2 linked regions of the Rhodopirellula baltica SH 1 genome follow. The protein of the gene in region 2 binds, or shares a complex with, the protein of the main gene of each other region. Links are inferred from orthologs where the notes say so. Each region holds a gene or a part of one and is shown on either strand. Other genes may lie near its edges.

Evidence for each region.
Region 1: the proteins of RB_RS24635 (region 2) and mnmG are in contact, whole or in part, in a solved structure (PDB 9HIP), measured with the Escherichia coli proteins. The link is inferred for Rhodopirellula baltica SH 1 from one-to-one orthologs.

Annotation. Positions count from the first base shown.
Region 1 is NC_005027.1:4,946,846-4,950,128, reverse strand. The notes cover bases 95-3,053. They hold mnmG (tRNA uridine-5-carboxymethylaminomethyl(34) synthesis enzyme MnmG), read right to left. Parts: upstream 2,597-3,053; coding sequence 593-2,596; downstream 95-592. Other genes in these bases: RB_RS18915 (hypothetical protein), read left to right, coding at 2,606-3,053; RB_RS18925 (SAM-dependent methyltransferase), read right to left, coding at 95-596. Outside these bases: more of RB_RS18925, read right to left, coding at 1-94; more of RB_RS18915, read left to right, coding at 3,054-3,283. UniProt on the Escherichia coli protein: NAD-binding protein involved in the addition of a carboxymethylaminomethyl (cmnm) group at the wobble position (U34) of certain tRNAs, forming tRNA-cmnm(5)s(2)U34.
Region 2 is NC_005027.1:6,394,290-6,397,613, reverse strand. Bases 303-3,302 are described here. They hold RB_RS24635 (tRNA uridine-5-carboxymethylaminomethyl(34) synthesis GTPase MnmE), read right to left. Parts: upstream 2,502-3,302; coding sequence 1,104-2,501; downstream 303-1,103. Other genes in these bases: RB_RS24630 (protein-disulfide reductase DsbD family protein), read right to left, coding at 2,498-3,302; msrA (peptide-methionine (S)-S-oxide reductase MsrA), read right to left, coding at 510-1,016; RB_RS24645 (S1C family serine protease), read left to right, coding at 303-418. Outside these bases: more of RB_RS24645, read left to right, coding at 1-302; more of RB_RS24630, read right to left, coding at 3,303-3,324. UniProt on the Escherichia coli protein: Exhibits a very high intrinsic GTPase hydrolysis rate. Involved in the addition of a carboxymethylaminomethyl (cmnm) group at the wobble position (U34) of certain tRNAs, forming tRNA-cmnm(5)s(2)U34.

The sequences.
Region 1 (3,283 bases), 1.4 Mb from region 2 along the record:
ATGGGTTCGTAGGCCGGTTCGATCGGTTGGACTCCGCCGGGCCAGCGCGTCGGCAGCGTGGTGGCTTCATGAGTGCCAAAGAACCACTGCGACGGATCAACCAAAACCACGTCCAGAATTCGCTGGCCGTTTTCAGCGATCTGATTGGGTCGCGCACAAGTCAGCCCGGGACCATTGGAAGCCGAACCATCGTGAAGAGCGGACCAGATTTCATCGGCAACGGCGGCGGAAACTTCGTCGATGCCAGGTTCGAAATCGAAACGCCCGATTGCAGTGCGGTCTCGGGGCCAAACGTGCAGTTGATCAAATGGCACCGTTTCGGCCGCAATGGCTTGCTGCAGTTTCTGAATCATCACTGATGAATGATCGTTCTTGGCTGATCCCAGCGAACGTGCCGCAGTTCGAATGAAGACTCCGGTTGGTGGCCGCTTGGGTTGATCGTGCTTGGCAGTGACAAAACCGGGACGCGAAAATGCGAGCCGCCAGCCTTCATTGGCAATCTGTTCTTTGACCAAAGTCTCAGCGCCGTGGGCGCAGCACATCATTGCAAAGGAACTTTGTTCGTTGCGGCTTTGCGAGTTTGGATCGTCGGTCAAAGGGAATCCGAAGCAGAGGAGGTTGGTCGAGAAGATTCGTTGTCGGATGACGCACGTTTGTCAACAGACGCAGACGATTTAGTTTGAGAGAGCGAGTTGTTCTCGAGGTGGGCAAGGACCAATGCCAAGTCCGCCGGAGTGATTCCGCTGATTCGTTTGGCCTGGCCCAAGTTCAACGGACGAACCTTGGTCAGCTTTTCTTTGGCTTCGTTACGAAGCGGTCCGATCTTGTCGTAGTCAAACGAAACTGGGATCGACTTTTCGGCGTGTCGCGATTGCTTGTGAACTTCGGCTTGTTGGCGGTCGATGTAGCCCGCGTACTTGATGTCGATTGAACACTGTTCGGCTGCTTCTCGTCCGATGCCCGCCAACTCAGGGACTTGTTCAGCGATCACGTTCCAGGTCACCTCTGGTCGACGCAGATAGACGTCGCCGCGAACCGTCGGGCCCGTTTCGGGTTGGAACTTGGCTTGTTGCAGCAACTCGGTCCCGCGTTCAATCTCGGCGAGCTTTCGATGGAATCGTTCGCGTCGCGCGGCATCGATCAGGCCCAGTTCATCAGCTTGAGCCGTGAGGCGGCGGTCGGCATTGTCCTGTCGCAGCAGCAGCCGATATTCGGCTCGGCTGGTGAACATTCGGTAAGGCTCGTCGGTGCCGCTGGTCACCAAGTCATCAACGAGCACGCCAATGTAAGCGTCTTGCCGAGAGGGTACCCATGGCGTCTTGGACGCAGCCGTTCTCGCTGCGTTCAGGCCCGCGATCAAGCCTTGTCCGGCGGCTTCTTCGTATCCGGTGGTGCCGTTGATTTGGCCGGCAAAGAACAGCCCCGAGACGGATTTGGATTCGAGGTGTGGCCACAACTGAGTCGGCGGGCAGTAGTCGTACTCAACCGCATAGCCGTAACGCATGATCGCGGCCTTTTCCAAACCTGGAATGCAGCGGAACATCGCGTCTTGAACGTCTCGGGGCAGGCTGGTTGAGATCCCGTTGACGTAGACCTCACAAGTTTGTCGGCCTTCCGGTTCCAAGAACAGCTGGTGGCTGGATTTGTCGGCGAAGCGGACCACTTTGTCTTCGATCGATGGACAGTATCGCGGGCCGCGAGAATCGATTTGGCCGCTGTACATCGGAGCCCGATCCAAGTTCGCTCGGATCAAGTCATGCACACGTTCGTTGGTATGAGCGATGTGGCAAGCCATCTGTGGTGAGCTGATCGCGTCATTGAGATAGCTGAATGGTTGCGGGTCATCGTCACCGGGTTGCTCTTCCAATCCCGAGTAATCGATTGTTCGAGCGTTGAGTCGTGGCGGCGTTCCGGTCTTGAATCGATCCAGCGTGAAACCCATGCCTTTCAGCGCGCCGCTGAGTCCGGCCGTGGTTCCTTCTCCCGCTCGTCCTCCCGCGGATTGCGATTTGCCCGTGTGCATGATCGCTTGCAAGAACGTCCCGGTCGTCAGAATCACGGTCGGCGCGTGGTAAACCGCATCTCCGCGAACTCGCACACCAATCACCCGTTGGTTTGCCAAGCGGTCCTGTCCATCGGCGATCGGTTCGGTGATCAGGTCCTCGACGGTTTCTTGCCGGAGGTCCAAATTGTCTTGGGTTTCAATCCGATATTTGATGAAGTTTTGATAGGCCTTTTTGTCCGCCTGAGCACGCGGGCTGTGCATCGCCGGTCCTTTGCGGCGGTTGAGCATCCGAAACTGGATCCCTGTTGCGTCGATCGCTTCGCCCATCAGGCCGCCCAGTGCGTCGACTTCGCGAACGATTTGACCTTTCGCCACGCCGCCGATCGCTGGGTTGCAGGACATTTGCCCAACCGTATCCAGGTTGGTCGTCAGGAGTGCGGTTTTCGCACCCAGACGTGCTGCAGCGGCGGCGGCTTCTGTTCCCGCGTGACCGGCTCCGATAACGACGACATCGTAGTCGTAGCGATTTTGAGGATTGTTAGCGGTCAATGGTTGAAGTCCACAGTCGGGAAACGCCGATGTTCGAAACACGGATTGTCAATGCGCGGTGACGCTCGAGTTGACGCCAAACGAATTCACGCCAACCCAAATTTTGACCAAACCATGCGATTTGACCAGCACCAAAGTCGTTTGATTCGTCGCTCCACCGCGTTTCGGCGGGCATTGGTTGCGGCAATGGTGACGGCAGGATTGGCCGGTGGCACGGTCGCGGATTCGCGTGCCACCTCGGCACAAGAAGTTGCCGATGTGATCATGAATTCGGACTCGTTCCAGATCCCGTTCAACATTGCGACAGCAGGAACAGCGCCCGTCGAGGTGCAATTGTACGTGGCGGTTCCCGCAAACCAACCCAATCCGGCGGATCAGACGGAAACATCTCGCGAGAACGTCCCGGCGACGCAATCGGGGCCATTGCCTCAGCAGAACCCATACACCCAAGCCGGTGCCCGGACATCGGTGGCAATTGCCCCCGGGCAGTGGAAGTTGTTGGATCGGCAGCCGCCGGACGCTCGGCAGTTTCACATTCGGGAATCCGGCGAAGGGACGTTTTGGTTCGCCACCCGTACGGTGGACGCCAATGGTCGGCCATTTCCACCGGGACCAATTGTTCCTGAGTTGAAAGTCGTGGTTGATACGCAAGGACCGCAAATCGATCTGGAAGCGGATTCCGACGCCGATGGCCGCGTTGTTGCGAAGTTCACAATTCGTGATGCAACA
Region 2 (3,324 bases):
CAGCTACCAAGGGATCGGTTTCGCCGTGCCGATTGATCAGGCCAAATGGATCGCTCGTGAATTGGCTTCTTTCGGAACCGTCCGTCGATCAACCATGGGAATCACCACCGTGGAACTCAACGCAAAGATGTCCAAGATGTTCAAACTGCAGGAGGGAATGGGTGTGCTCGTTTATGAAATCATCCGCGATAGCCCCGCCGATCGAGCAGGTCTAAAAAAGCTCGATGTGATCACCGAGTTCGCGGGACAGGAATTTCGCAAAGCAATTGATCTTCGCGAAGCAATCGAACGAGAACCCGTTGGTTCAACCCAAACATTGAAAGTGATTCGCAAAGGCGAAGAGATCGAGCTCGAAGCCATCCTGGCTCCGGTCGATGATCCAACCGCTACGCCAGATGACGAAGCCGAAGAAGAATGATCGAACACACGTCGGTCGGTGCACTTCAACGAGGCTCGCGCTGAATTTGACGCAAGCCTCTCGTACAAACATCGTGAAGCGTGCGCATCCTTCACTCCGTGGCAGCTCGCTTCGGCAGCACCCAATTCGGACGAGGGAAATGGCACGTGTAGCCATTTGGCACTTTCTCGAGGTAGTCCTGGTGCTCCGGCTCGGCTTCCCAAAAATCGCTGACCGGTTCGACTTCGGTCACCACTTTGCCCGGCCATAAACCCGAGGCGTTCACATCTGCGATCGTGTCCAACGCGATTTGCTTCTGCTCCTCATCGACATAGTAAATTGCGGAACGGTATGACGGACCGCGATCATTGCCCTGACGGTTGGGCGTGGTTGGGTCATGGATCTGAAAAAAGAACTCCAGTAACTGACGATAACTCGTCTTCTCCGGATCAAACAGAATCTCGATGCCCTCGGCGTGATTGCCATGATTGCGGTACGTCGCGTTGGGGACTTCGCCGCCGGTGTATCCCACCCGGGTGGACTCAATGCCAGGCAGCTTGCGAATCAAGTCCTGCATGCCCCAGAAACATCCGCCTGCTAACACCGCTCGCTCTGTCATGACTTATCTCCATTGAATTTGATCGGATAATGCATCGTCTTCCAGCCCGCGTGGATTACTCCACAGGTTGGAAGACGATGCCATGTTCTATTTGCCAATGCAAAACCGGCCGAACACACGGTCCAGAATATCATCCGTGTAGACCTGACCGGTCACTTCACCGATCGCCTCAACAGCGAGACGCATCTCAGCGGCAACCAGTTCGTGTCCCGCGGCTTGCTCCGTCCACTGTATCGCTTGGGCCAGATGCTCTATCGCGGCGGCCAAAGAATCTTGGCATCGAGCCGCTGTGCCGATCACGCTGCCCGTCTCGCCAGCATCACGCTGCTCCGCGAATTGGACAAGTCGCTCGATCAAGGAATCAACACCGGTACCCGACTCACTGCTCACAGCCAAATCAGCTCGCATCGATTCGCCGTTCCAATCCGTCGGCATCAAGTCACGTTTGGTTGCCACACAAATCAGTTGCGCCGATCGCTTCGCTTCAGCTAAAACTGCATTGGGGCTTTTTAGAGATTCAAAACCATCCCCGCCGGTCGCATCAATGCACCAAACATGCACGTCGGCTCCCCGCGCTGCCTCAGCGGCTTGCAGTTGAGCTTCTTGAGAGATCGGTGCCTCCGGGTCGGACTCCTCTCTGGATTCCGATCCCGCCGTGTCGATCAATTGAAACGAGTGGCCGCCCCAACTCGACTCGACAGTCACCAAATCCCGAGTCGTCCCGGCTTGATCTGTCACGATGGCCGACTCGGTTCGAGACAACACATTCAGCAACCGGCTCTTCCCGGCATTCGGCAACCCTCGCAAGACAACACGAATCGTTGACGATGCACCGCCGCGATCGCTCAGTTGAGAACGGGTCTGCAGAAGCAGCGAGCGAAGTTCGTCGAGCCTTTGAATCAGGGCTTCGTCTGAAATGAACTCGATGTCTTCGTCGACGAAATCCAATCCAGCCTCGACATCGGCCAACAAGTCCAACAGTGTTGAACGTGCCGCTTGCAGTGGCCGCGAAAGGTTACCGGCTAATTGTGAAAGAGCCTGATCGAGCGTGCCGCGGTCTTCCGCTTCGATGACACCGAGCACGGCTTCGGCTTGCGTCAGATCCAATCGCCCGGCGAGAAACGAACGCATCGTAAATTCGCCAGGTCGAGCTGCTCTAGCTCCCGCACGAATTGCCGCGTCCAAGCTGGACTGCAGCAGCGGTGCGGAACCGATCAGATGCAACTCAGCCGACGGTTGGCCCGTGTAACTGCGTTGCGTGGGCCAAACCATCACATCGACCTCGATCGCACCGAGTGGCTCTCCGAGAGAGAGCGTTTTCGAGCTTCGAAAAGGACGTCGACCGCTGGCTTCGTCCGTGTCCAACACCTTCATCCGACACAGCACATCGATACAGTCGTGGCCCGATAACCGAACGATCCCGCGAGGAGCGGGAGTCATCGGCGATGCAATGGCGGCGATGGTGTCGTCCGCTTCTGATGTCACCGTGCTGCCACACCCGCGGCATCGGGTGCCAAACTCCGATCACCCGCATTCACATCGGGGCGAACACGATTGGCAATGTTTGCCGCACTGCCCGACACACTCGGCCCAGCGTCCTCCAACGCGTCCAAGACCATCTGCTGAGAAACCAAATCACGAAGCACGATCGGTTCGGCAGGAGACTTCCCTGGGTAAATCGCCAGCACTGGAATCGATCGGCTCTGCAGTTCCTTCAACTTCGCTTCGATCTCCGCGTCTTGATCCGTCCAATCAGCCAGCATTGGCACCGCATCCAACTCTTCGATCAATTGACGGGTTGGTTCGGTATTGAGCGCGACGTTGTAGTTCACGATGCAGTTCACACACCACTTGGCGGTGAAGTCGATCATGACCGTGCGGCCTTCGGCTTGATATTGTTTCAGCTTGGCTTCGTCATAAGGCTGCCACGCGATTGTCTTCACACCTTCGGCAGGCTCAGGTGCAGGGCCTAACCAGTGGAAAGCAGCGACACCGATGACAACGGCCGACGCGATTCCACCCGACCAAGCATACATGCGTGATTGCAGGCTGCTCCAACTAGGAACTTTGCCGATGATCCAGCAACCAAACCAAACACCGATCAAGGCCACAAACACGGGCAGCTTGTCACCGTCGCTGAATTGGTTGAAGAAAAATGCAACAGTTCCCAGGAACAAGAACGCGAGGAACTCTTTCAGTGTTTCCATCCAAGTGCCGGGCTTGGGCAACCACGCCACCAATGACGGCCAAATGCCGATCATCAAATAAGGCAATGCCATGCCGACTCCCACAATCATGATGACCGCGA